Regions from separate parts of the Paenibacillus woosongensis genome, predicted to be linked through region 1. Evidence: riboswitches for the same ligand, from Rfam matches in the RefSeq annotation. Region 1 holds a riboswitch; each other region holds the start of a gene.
What was found. A riboswitch is a leader RNA that binds a small molecule or an ion and turns the genes downstream of it on or off. The one in region 1 is predicted to bind cobalamin.
Positions count from the first base shown of each region.

Region 1 (3,110 bases):
TGTTCAAGCTGGGGACGATACCGGGCACGAACTTTATTATCAAAACGTCGCTGATCAAAGAAATCGGCGGTTGGGACGAGCAGGCGCTGACCGAGGATACGGCCATTTCGTTTGAAATTCTCTCCAGGGGCCAGCTTATTGCGCTGGCCCCGCAGGCCGAGGCTTACCAGCAGGAGCCGGAGCAGCTATCCGTATATATGAAGCAGCGCGAACGATGGGCCAAAGGGAACTACCAGGTCGTACTGGACAATTTTCACCACTTGTTCAAGCCTTCGAGCTGGCGCATCAAGCTGCATGTCCTTTATTATATGGCCAGCTATTTCTGGTTTCTGGTCACGATCGTGATTTCCGACCTGATCATTGTCGTCAACATCGCTTACTGGCTCATCGCTTTATTTAAACCGGAGGTGCTGTCTCCCTTTCAGTTTGAAGGCGATGTGTACATTTATCTGATCTTCGCCTGGGCGCTGATGTATTACTTGTACGTACTGCAGATCAACCTTGCCCTGGCTTCCGATATCGGGCAGAGCAACGTCCGGAACTTCGTACTGTCCTGTATTACGTATTTTACTTACGCACAGCTATTCCTTGTCATTTCACTCCGTGCCTCTTATAACATGATCATGGACAAAATCATGCATCGGGAAAGCAAGTGGTATAAGACGCAGCGGTTTGATTAGGCCGGGGAAGGCTAACGGGTTATTTGAAGAAAGCGGCCGGGCCAGAACAATTCTAGCGATGATTGGCCCAATTACCGTTATCGCGATAGCAATGCAGAAAAACCTTTGTCTAAACCCGTGAAATCTGATACAATAACCCGGAATCAAATCAATTTTATATTCTACTTATACGGTGCTGCCCATAATGTATTATGACGCAGCTTAATAGGGAAGTTCGATGAAAATTCGACGCGGTCCCGCCACTGTAACGCGGAGCTGACTATCATAAAACCACTGTTGATCATCAACGGGAAGGGGATAGTTGAAGCGATGATGCGAAGCCAGGAGACCTGCCGTGTAAGGGCTCTGTAATTTCTCACGAGGATGAGATGGAGATGTTTATTCGTGCTGCTGCCGTCGTGTTTAGTCATTGGAGCGGCCGAGTGTGTATAGTGCTACACGGACAAATCTTCGGAAACATCTTTCTCTATGGGAAAGGTGTTTTTTTTGTTGTCCACAAAAAAGGATGGTAAAGGAGAGCGGACGTTGAACAGTTGGAAGAATTGGATGAAGAGAAGCTTGCCTCTATGGATGAGCTTCATGCTGCTGTTGTCTCTAGTGAATCCTCAGCTCGCCAAGGCGGCGGGAGGAACCAGCAACACGCAGCTGAGCAGTATGATTGCGAGCACTGTGGATTACTATGCCAAGCAGTATAGTGATGCCGGCTCGACGAAACGAATCGAGTCCTGGTGGGAGCTGGTAGCTTTATGGGGCGCAGGAGAAGATTTGCAGGATGGAAGCTGGAGATTGCCTTCCTGGGAGACGACGGCGCCTAATTTAGCGGCCAATAACGGGGGAACCGAGCATATCAGATACATATTCGGGCTGCTGGCTATGGGGAAAGATCCGGCGCATGCTTGGGAGACCGATCGAAATTTATGGGCTGAGCTTGCAGCACAGCAGAATCCTGCTACAGGGGCGATCGGCGGCGTTAACAAGCATATTTGGGCTATGCTTGCTATGGATGCCGGGGTCAAACTCGGCGCGGACGTAGGCACATGGGATGCGGCGGCGGCGAAGAAAGCTTTGGACTATTTGCTATCTTGCCAATATGCGGATGGCGGATTCGGTTTAACACCGACTGGGTCGTCCGGCGATACGGACATGACCGGTATGGCGTTGCTGGCGCTTGGCAAATACCAGGGGCAGAGCGCGGTGGACAGCGCTATTCAGCGCGCAAAGGAGCTGTTGAAGCAGCGGCAGCTCGATCATGGCGGGTTTAACTCACCCGGGACATGGGGATCCGGAGACAATTCGAATAGTCTGTCGACTACAGTGTCCGGACTGGTGGCTGTAGGCGACGATGCATTATCCTCCGAGTGGATCAAGAACGGCCATTCGGTATTGGATGCCTATGCGCTGTTCCAGTTGGCTGACGGCTCCTTCAAATGGAAAGCTGCCGACACGAGAATGAACAGCATGTCTACGGAGCAGGCGCTTATTGCACTGCTCGACATCCAGCATGGGCAGTCGACCTGGTATCGTATCGCTGAAACGACGCCGGTTCAGCCGGGTATATCAGCACAGCTGCAAGTGACCGGAATGGACGGCGAGCTGTATGCGCCTCAGACTGTCACGGTAGCCTCGAACGGCGGAGAAATTACAGCGCTTGATGTGATGAAGCAGGGTCTTGATACCGCTGTGCCGCCGATCAGTTACAGCATTACGGGCAGCGGCAGCAATGCTTACGTCACGGCGATTGGCGGACAGGCCGCCGGAACTTTGGGCGGCTGGGACGGCTGGATGTACAACGTCAATGGTGTTGCTCCTTTAGTCGGAGCGGGCGATTATGTTATTCAGCCCGGCGATCAGGTACATTTCTATTACAGCCGCTGGGCGAGCATAACGCCAGCAGCATCTGAAATCAGTCATGGAGCCTTGAACCCGGCGATTGAAATCAAGCTGGTAGGAGATACATTTACGCCGGCTGCAGAGCAGGCAAATCACTGGCTTATTGACACTGGTACGACAGGGCTGCAGGTTGCGGGCGTAACCCTGCTCAATAACCAGCTGGCTAACATTGCCCTTACAGGCCAAGCAGCCGAAGGCACAATATCCGTGCAGGCATTGGCAGATGCCTTGGCCGGGCAAAGCGACAGCGAGGCAGTGAACGTAGTTGTTCCGGCTTCCTCCGGGCCGGTTCACGAACGGATCATTTCAATTCCAGATGGTGAGACTCATTTTGAGAACGGGTCATATGGAGATCCGTTGACAGAAGACAGGGTCATCCTAGAGTTTACTAAAGCGCAATTGCCGCAGGTCACTTCAGTTACAGACAGTACGTATTTTGATATTGCACCAAATACTGAGGTCATTACATCAGGCTGGAATCGCCAGATTCAACTGCCGAGCAAGCTGAGCTCCACGGATAACTCGTTGATTAATAAGGTA
Region 1 is NZ_CP126084.1:5,049,484-5,052,593, reverse strand. It holds gene QNH46_RS23230 (glycosyltransferase family 2 protein) at 1-680, shown strand, start outside; cobalamin riboswitch at 834-1,031, shown strand; gene QNH46_RS23225 (S-layer homology domain-containing protein) at 1,206-3,110, shown strand, end outside.

Region 2 (3,110 bases), 1.9 Mb from region 1:
GGACGGAGAGTGAAGCTGCGCATTGGGTACAGGTGCTCGATGAGACGGCAAGACAAACGGGGTGGGGTTCGTTCCGAAGCATAAGCGGTACGCCGCATAGCGTGCATAAGCAGCTTAAAGATATGCAGTGCGAATACGCCAATGACGAATTTCTGATCGTTTGCCCTATTCCTGACTATGCGGCAAGGCTGGAATGCTACAGACTGCTGGCCGAGGCTTTACGGGGGGTGGCGGCGTTTGATGGTGCGTAATAGTGACCCGTATATCGCTGTAAAGGAAACTTGATCCGTGCAGACGGGCAGAAGTGAGTTCATGGTTGGGAGCGAGATTTATATGTATAAAGAAAACAGCTGCGGTTACATTTACACTTACGCCAGCCATGAGAATGAGCGGCGGCTATGCGAAATGGAGCTCGCGGCTTTGTTTGGACATTCGCCGAATACGGAAGGGTACATCGCAACGGACAAACGGATGGATCCGAGCCGCAGTCCATTTATTTCATACCGGATAGATATCCTGCTTACTGGAGATGATCCGGACAGCGTGGCCATGCAAGCGGCCGAGCTTGATCTTCAGGGCAAAACATTTAAAGTCGTATGCATAAAGCTGGGCGGCATGCTTGCATTTAGCTATGAGGAGCAGCGCGAGCTCGAGCGGCAGATCGGCGGTCGGATTCGCGGTAGAGCGGATATGCGCAATCCCGAGGTGACGTTCGGCCTAATGTTCGTTGATGGGGGCTGGCTGCTTGGAATATGCCATGCGGCAGAGTCCGTTTGGCTGCGCCATAAGAGCAAGCCGCGCAATTATTCCACAGGACTGAGCACGGCTGTCGCCAGGGCTTTGGTGAACATCGCGGTGCCCGAGCCGTACGCTGTCAAGGCCATCGACCCATGCTGCGGGATGGGAAATGTGCTGATCGAGGCGTTATCGATGGAGATCGATATCGTGGGCCGGGATATTAACCCGTTGGCGGTCCGGGGAGCGAGAATCAATTTGCGCCATTTCGGATACAGCGATGATCGGGTCAGCCTGGGCGATCTGAATGAAGTAGGCGAGCTTTACGATGCGGCTATCGTGGACATGCCGTACAATTTATGCTCCGTACTGTCACCCGGGGAGCGCGGCGAAATGCTGCGCAGCATAAGACGGTTTAGCCAAAGGACAGTCATCGTTTCCACGGAGCAGCTGGAGAAGGAGATCGTTGACGCCGGTTTTCGCATTCACGATTACGGAACGGTCAGCAAAAGTTCTTTTGTCAGACATATTTGGGTTTGCGGAGCTAATCGGTAAGGGATGAATGATTGTCATCTGTGCGGTTTTCCCCTATAATCCAATACAGACGAAGATGTATGAATGCCTAGTGCCAAATGGAAAAACCGTAGGTCCCAAGGCGGCGCTTGTCCGCAAGCTTCCGCCACGGGTTAATAGGGAAGCCGGTGCAATTCCGGCACGGTCCCGCCACTGTAAACAGGGATGAAGCTCATGATATGCCACTGTCATTCGTTAAACCCGCACTCTGCCTTACTTTGAAGGTAGTTGCTGGAAAGGGACACGCGAAGATGGGAAGGCGAGCCGAATCGGCAACCTGGAGTCAGGAGACCTGCCTATGGGAATCAAGAGACGGTCCTTCGAGGAAAGGATACGTTCTGCTAAAAGAGCTATGCTGCGGACAAGCTGGGTGGCTTGTACCGTACATGGACTTGTTTGTAGACGTAGCCCGATCCTGCACGGATGGGGCTTTTTCCTGTCTTTTTGCTGTATTTCCATTGAGAACGGGCTTTTCATGTACAAACTATACGCCTTCTAAGGAGAGAGAGAATTCATGAACAAATTTAGAAAGTTCTGGGGGATTTGGCTTCTAGCAATCATGCTCGTCGTGATGGCTGGCTGCGGCAAGGATGCGGCAGGCACGAACACTGGAAATGCTCCAGCTCAGCAGGAACAGAACGCTCAAACCGGACAGGGGGTGCAGGGGGATTCTGCGTCTGATGCGCAGCGCACAGCCTATCCGTTGACCGTGAAGGATGTTACTGGCGCGGAATTCACTTTCGAAGCTGCGCCGCAAAGAATCGTTTCGCTGGCTCCATCGGAGACGGAAGGATTATTCGCGCTTGGGCTGGATGAGCAAATCGTAGGTGTGTCCGATGTCGACGATTATCCCGAAGCGGTGAAGGACAAGCCGCGGATGGGCGGGTTCCAGGTCAACGTTGAGGCGGTCATCGCCGCCAAGCCGGATCTGGTGCTGGCCGGCAATCTGATCGCCCCGGCAACCGTAACAAGCCTTACCGATCTCGGAATCAAGGTTTATCAATCGAATCCGACCAATCTGGACGAAACGCTGGCGAATATTAGAGCCGTAGGGGAAATTACCGACCGGCAGAAGGAAGCCGAGGAAGTTGTCGCCCAAATGGAGAAAGAACGCGATATGGTCTTGGATGCCGTTAAGTCCTTGACTCCGGAACAGAAAATGAAAGTCTACATCGAGTTTTCGCCAGGCTGGACCGTTGGGAAAGGCGTGTACATGGACGAACTGATTACGCTGGCCGGGGGAGAGAACGTAGCTTCCGATCTGGAAGGCTGGAACGAAATCAATGAAGAGAACATCATTAAAGCCAACCCGGACGTTATTCTGTTTGCCAAAAATGTCGTCGACGAGAACAACAAGACGATTGGAGATATGATTAAAGCACGTGGTGGCTGGGATCAAATTACGGCCGTAAAAGAAGACCGTGTCATCGGCCTGGATGATAACCTGCTCAGCCGTCCTGGCCCGCGCGTGACCCAGGGATTGATTGAAATGGCACGGGCCATTTATCCGGAATTGATCCAGCAATGATGAATAAATTGGCGGGATACGGAACGGCGGGTTTGGTACTTCTGGCTGTTACGCTGCTGGTCTGCATCGGCGTTGGTTCCGTTTTTCTGCCGACCGGCGAGATTATCGGCATTTTGCTTCACCGCCTGCCATGGATCGGCAGCATGATTACGCCGGACTGGGACGTCTCGGCAGAGCAGATCGTTATGCAGGTACGGCTGCCGCGCGTACTGCTCGGCATGCTGGTCGGCGCTTCTTTGGCGGTGGCGGGGGCCGCATTTCAGGGCGTGCTGCG
Region 2 is NZ_CP126084.1:1,666,361-1,669,470, forward strand. It holds gene QNH46_RS07295 (LLM class flavin-dependent oxidoreductase) at 1-251, shown strand, start outside; gene QNH46_RS07300 (THUMP domain-containing class I SAM-dependent methyltransferase) at 334-1,290, shown strand; cobalamin riboswitch at 1,364-1,622, shown strand; gene QNH46_RS07305 (ABC transporter substrate-binding protein) at 1,823-2,836, shown strand; gene QNH46_RS07310 (FecCD family ABC transporter permease) at 2,833-3,110, shown strand, end outside.
Region 2: linked by a shared signal. The riboswitch ahead of QNH46_RS07305 (ABC transporter substrate-binding protein) and the one ahead of QNH46_RS23225 (S-layer homology domain-containing protein) in region 1 are both predicted to bind cobalamin.

Region 3 (3,110 bases), 1.0 Mb from region 1:
AGGGATCACCGTTACCTCTGCAATCGTCATACTGCTCTCTCCTTCTTATAATGAAGTTCCATACTTTTTGAATAACATTCATACTGCCTCTTATTGTAACAATTTCCACCCCTTCATTTCAAATAAACTCGGCACGCCCTTATACCCAGTACCGTATCATGATCTGCATGGAGGAATGAAGTACAGGCCTCTCCCGCACCTGGAAGAGGCCCTGCACCTTGCCTTTAAAGTGATCTTCGCCCGCTTACGCCATTTCCCCGAGCTCCCGCAAATCCCCACTGTTCTCTTCGGAGACAGCCAGCTCCTTCTCCAACAGCGCCTTGATCACATTCGCTGACTTCACCTTCGCATGCAGGCATGGCAAAATTTCAATCTGATACGCCCCGATGCCGGGAAACACCTTCATCCCCTCGGCCAAGTAGTAGCCTTGCTCATAGGGATAATGCCGGTCCAGCACTTCATAAATATCCTCATACCGCCAGGTGTTGAAATGCTCCGTCATGGCGACGGCATCCAGCCCGTTCTTTCCCGCCTCGGCCATCATTTCCTTGAAATAAGCGTGGCTGAAGACTGTTTTCTTGGCAAGCTTGACATGGGTATGCAAATCTATTCTCATCGGATTCTCCTTCGTATTTGATAATAAACTATCCACATAATTCATTTATATGGAGATTTGAGCTGCAAGAACATGAAGCAGTACGACGTACAATCCTGATCGTTGCCGCCGGGATGAGAAACCAGGAGCAGCAGCTGCGCAAATTAGAGCAGCTGAACCAGCTGCGCAAATTAGAGCAGCTGAACCAGCTGCGCAAAAAATACGATCATGAACTGCCGCGATAAATGTTCACAATTTCTCTTCATCTCCCACTCGCCGCATCAGGGTTGCTTTCACCTGTTTTTTCATGATTTTTCATCCTTCAGCTAGTGAAGATGACTGTTTACAAACACTACATATTGGGGTAATGTAAGTTGCAGACAACCAAATATAGTGGAATCGGGTGATCCAGCCCTCTATTTCTCGGCTGGGGCTTAAAAGGGAAGTGCGGTGCAATTCCGCTGCGGTCCCGCCACTGTGACCGGGTGCATGCAAGAGCTTACCAAGGCTCCTTGCAGCGCTTCACTGATAGAATGCCACTGCAGATATTAACCAACTGCGGGAAGGCGTCAGTGAAGAAGTCCGGAAGCCAGGAGACCTGCCCGCTTCTGTAATTTGACACCAAATACCAGATGAACCTGCGAGGAACAGGTAGGTGTCCGCTTGCAGCTTACATACGCATTCATCCTGCATTTCATAGGATGATCCAGGCATTTCTTCAAACACGCATTCGGGCATTTCCAACCTTGCATGATCGGAAATGCCTTTTTATATGGTTGTAATGTGTAGTTTTTCGGGAGGGAAACTTTGTTATGGCGATGATGAACCCGGTTTATACAAGCCGCCAAGACATGCTGGATGAAGTGATTACATTAGGAGAAGAGATCGTTGCAAGCAGCAATCTTGAGGTGCTGCGGGAGAACGCCAACTTGAACGGCGAAAGCTTCTCTGGCAAAATGAGCAAATTCGGCAGCGAGTACGCGAAATGGTATGCGAACCATTTTGTCATGCCAAAGCCGCTCGTTCAGGCCATTCAAGACAATATCGTCTATGTGCACGATCTGGATCAATACGCGATCGGAACGACGAACTGCATCTTCATTCCGTTCGACAAGCTGCTGCGCGAAGGGTTCAACACCGGCAACGGCAGCGTAAGGCCGCCGAATTCGATCATGACGGCGATGGCGCTTGTGGCGATCATTTTTCAGTCCCAGCAAAATGCGCAATACGGCGGCGTATCCGCCAATAAGCTGGACCACGACCTGGCGCCTTACGTAACCAAATCCTTCGTCAAATATTTCCGCAAAGGATTGGACTACTTCGAAGAAGGAGACAGCGCAGCGGACTACGGCTTGATCACAATGGCTCGCTCTGATCTGCAGGTGCAGTATCCAAGGGCCTTCAAATATGCGGTTAAAGAGACCGAAAGCGAAACACTGCAGGCCGCCGAGAGCCTCATTCATAATCTCAATACGATGTCGAGCCGGGCGGGTGGACAAATTCCTTTTACGAGCATCAACTACGGCACATGCACGTCGATAGAAGGGCAGCTCGTCATCAGTTCACTGCTTGCCGCAACGATGCGCGGACTTGGCAGCGGCGAAACGCCGATTTTTCCGATTCAGATTTTTAAATGCAAGCAGGGCGTGAACCAGCAGCCGGGCGAACCCAATTACGAACTGTTCCTGAAAGCAGCGGAATGCTCGGCCAAACGGCTGTATCCGAATTTCGCCAATCTGGACGCCCCGCTCAATCTGATGTATTACGATCCGGCGAACCCGGATACCGAATTTGCCACGATGGGCTGCCGCACGCGGGTGCTGAGCGACCGCTTCGGCCGCAACCATCTGTCCGGCAAAGGAAATTTGTCCTTCAACACCCTGAACCTGGTCAAGTTGGGCCTGGAGCATGGCATAGCGTTAGGACTGCGGCAGACCGCAGATGAGCAAGGCTTCTACCGGGAACTGGAGCATTATATGGATATCGCGCTGGACGGACTGCTGCACCGCTTCCGGATTCAATCGTCCCAGAAAGCCAAGGCTTCCGACTTCATGATGCGCGAAGGTGTATGGGAGGGCGGCGAGCATCTGAACCCCGAGGATACGGTGGGAGAGCTGCTCAAGCACGGCAGCCTGTCGATCGGCTTCATCGGGCTCGCAGAATGCATGAAAGCCATGTATGGTAAACATCACGGCGAAGATACCGATGTATATAGGAAGGCCTATAATTTGATCGCCTTCATGCGCGACTATTGCGACCGTCAGAGCGAAAGACACAACCTGAACATTACCCTGTTCGCCACTCCGGCGGAAGGGCTGTCGGGGAAATTCACCAAACGGGACCGCGCTGACTACGGGGAAATTCCTGGCGTCGTTGACCGGGAATATTACACGAACTCTTTTCACATACCGGTATACTACCACATCAGCGCAGCTAAAAAAATCGAGCTGGAAGCACCGTTCCACGGACTGTGCAATGCGGGAGCCATCTCCTACATTGAGCTGAACGGCAACGC
Region 3 is NZ_CP126084.1:772,809-775,918, reverse strand. It holds gene QNH46_RS03370 (MTH1187 family thiamine-binding protein) at 1-30, opposite strand, end outside; gene QNH46_RS03365 (hypothetical protein) at 245-616, opposite strand; cobalamin riboswitch at 980-1,215, shown strand; gene QNH46_RS03360 (anaerobic ribonucleoside triphosphate reductase) at 1,408-3,110, shown strand, end outside.
Region 3: linked by a shared signal. The riboswitch ahead of QNH46_RS03360 (anaerobic ribonucleoside triphosphate reductase) and the one ahead of QNH46_RS23225 (S-layer homology domain-containing protein) in region 1 are both predicted to bind cobalamin.

Region 4 (3,110 bases), 2.6 Mb from region 1:
GCAAGACGAAGCGGATGCTCTCGGGCTCTATTTTTGTACCTTGCATTTTTGCGTCCTGTTTGTTTATGGTATGTGCAGAATTTGTCTCATTTCCAAGACCCCCTCGGCTTGGCCCTGTTCGGAAATGGATGAGGATCCTGCTATTTGCTTTACCGCAAAGCTTGCCAGGCTCAGGTCTATGGCGTATATTCGGTGGAGTACGCCAGCCAGCTTGAAGCAAGCACAAGTAACATTATTATGAAGGAGACTAGGCCATGAAGGTAAGAGTGTTAGTCGTTGACGATCATCCCCATGCCCGCGAGGCCATCGGTGAAATATTGTCGGACGATGACTGCTTTGAAATTATCGGATATGCCGAGAATGGAGACGAAGCCCTGCTGCAGACAGAGCTGTGGATGCCTGATCTTATATTGATGGATATCCATATGCCGGGCAAAGACGGTTTGGAAACAACGAGGGAAATTAAGCTGAAATATCCTTACGTCAAAATTGTGCTGATCACCGTCTCCGACGATGCAGCTCATCTGTTTGAAGCGCTGAAGCAGGGAGCGCAGGGCTATTTGCTGAAGAACCTGGAGCCGGGCACCTGGCTGCAATATTTGCGGGCGGTCGCCAGTGACGAAGCCCCGCTGTCCAGTGAGCTGGCTTTCCGGATTCTTCAGGAATTTCCGCTGTCCAAGAAAAATAACAGCGCTGATCACCCGCTTACGAGCCGGGAACGCGAGATTTTGAACTGGGTCGCCAAAGGGTTGACCAACCGGGAAATCGCCAAGGAACTGCAAATTTCCGATCAGACGGTCAAAAACCACTTGAAAAACATTTTGCAAAAGCTGCATTTGGAAAACCGCGTGCAATTGACGAGATATGCTTTGGAGCAAGGTTGGATCGAAAGCTAGCTCCTAATTATCAAATTTCATCATGTGAAAAATTCACAATAGTAACCCAAAAAGCTATTTTGCTCCTATTTGCCAATCCTGCTTCCTACTACGGCACTTAGCAACTAATCTATCGTATTAAAAGAGCTGTTGGACGGCTATTGTGAAAAATTCACAGCTATTCTATACTTTGAAGAAAGAGCAGGAGGTGGAACGATGGCCTTTATGATTGCACAACGGGCATATATCAAGCTCTATTTGATTTCGATGGTAGAGCAGCGAAGGGGCTACGGTTACCAGATGCTTGAAGAGTTGAAGGAAGAGTTCAAGCCGTTTGGCTATGTTCCTCCGCAGAGCGAAATATACCGGGCCCTTCATGAGCTCGTGCAGGAAGGGGTACTGTATCGCTCGAAGCATCTGAAAGGGAATGATCCCAGCGTGGATTTCCAAGAAATCGTACTCTATGATTTTACCGATGACGGACATGAGAAGGCCGAGCTGTACAAGAAGCAGGTTAAGGTCGATTTAGACCGCTGCATCGGTATGTTGAACAAGGCTGTTGCCGATAATTATTGAGTTTTGTGCATAAATAGGACATATTTATTCTAGGACTAATCCGATTTGTATTGTATTATTTGACAACATGAAGTAACATAAATTGTATATTCATAACCGAATATTGTGGGAACAGGTGCTTCAATCACCGTCGATTGAAGCTTAAAAGGGAAGTCCGGTGCAATGCCGGCGCGGTCCCGCCACTGTAACAGAGGAGCTGGGAGCATGGGTGCCACTGATGATCCGTCATTGGGAAGGCAGCTGTCCAGTTATGATTCTGAAGCCAGGAGACCTGCCTGTTCTGTCAGCACTGCTGTACCTACGGGAGATAGGGAGGTGTTAAAGATTTGAGCCATCGCGCAGTAGACGAGGGTCCTCTTTAGCCATTCCAGCTATAGGGGACCCTTTTTGTTATTGGAAGAACTTACACTGGGGAGGAATTGTGAATGAGTCATACGGTAAAAAGCGGAAATTTAGGTTATCCGAGAATCGGCGGACAACGGGAATGGAAAAAAGCGATTGAAGCCTATTGGACTGGCAAACTGGACGAGCAGCAGCTGCACGGGCAATTAACGGAAATACGGCTTCATAATTTACGGCAGCAGCGGGATCAGGGGATCGAGATCATCCCTGTAGGCGATTTTACGTATTACGATCATGTCCTCGATATGGCCGTTATGTTCGGCCTTGTCCCGGAGCGGTTCTCCTATAGCGGCGGCGAGGTATCTCTGGACACGTATTATGCCATCGCCCGGGGAAATAAAGAAGCGCCGGCCAGTGAAATGACGAAATGGTTCAACACGAACTATCATTATATTGTTCCGGAGCTAGGCGGCAGAAAACCGCAGCTAACGGTAAACCGTCCGCTGGTTGCTTACCGCGAAGCCAAAGAGAAACTGGGGATCGATGGAAGACCTGTGCTGATCGGGCTTTACTCCTTCCTCAAGCTATCGAAAGGGTTTAACGAAGCGACGGAGTGGGATCATTGGGTCGAGCTGCTGCTGCCGCTATATGTTCAAGTACTTCAAGAGCTCGCCGCAGAAGGTGTAGCCTGGGTTCAAGTGGACGAGCCGTCTTTGGTGACCTCTGTGTCGGCCGAGGATATAACGCGGGTAAGAGCCATTTACGAAACAATTCAGCGCAAGGCTCCGCAAATTTCCATTCTGCTGCAAACGTATTTCGAAGCGGTGGACCGTTATGAGGAGGTCGTGTCTTTGCCTGTTGCCGGCATCGGACTTGACTTCATTCATGGGCTGGACGGCAACCTGGCTGCCCTGCGTAAATTTGGATTCCCGGCGGGCAAGACGCTTGGAGCGGGCATGGTCGATGGACGCAATATTTGGCGCACGGACTTGTACCGCCAGAAGCAGCTGTTACTTGAAATCCTGGAAATGGCTGCGGATTCCGAGGTTATCGTGCAGCCGTCCTGCAGCCTCCTGCATGTGCCCGTGTCGGCTAAGCAGGAGCAGACGCTGGTGGCCGTGCTTCGCGACGCTTTGTCCTTTGCCGAAGAGAAGCTGGGTGAAGTCGTCGCATTGAGCGCTGCGGTGAGTACAGGCATTGACAGTGTGAAGGGGATATTCGAAAGCAATCGCATCGCCCTCGATAATCTGGCCAAGGATCCAGCTCGCAACCGGGCAAACGTAGCGGCCGCGGTAGAGAAAATCGCCTCTGAACCGG
Region 4 is NZ_CP126084.1:2,496,909-2,500,018, forward strand. It holds gene QNH46_RS11405 (response regulator) at 255-896, shown strand; gene QNH46_RS11410 (replication termination protein) at 1,092-1,451, shown strand; cobalamin riboswitch at 1,548-1,744, shown strand; gene metE (5-methyltetrahydropteroyltriglutamate--homocysteine S-methyltransferase) at 1,877-3,110, shown strand, end outside.
Region 4: linked by a shared signal. The riboswitch ahead of metE (5-methyltetrahydropteroyltriglutamate--homocysteine S-methyltransferase) and the one ahead of QNH46_RS23225 (S-layer homology domain-containing protein) in region 1 are both predicted to bind cobalamin.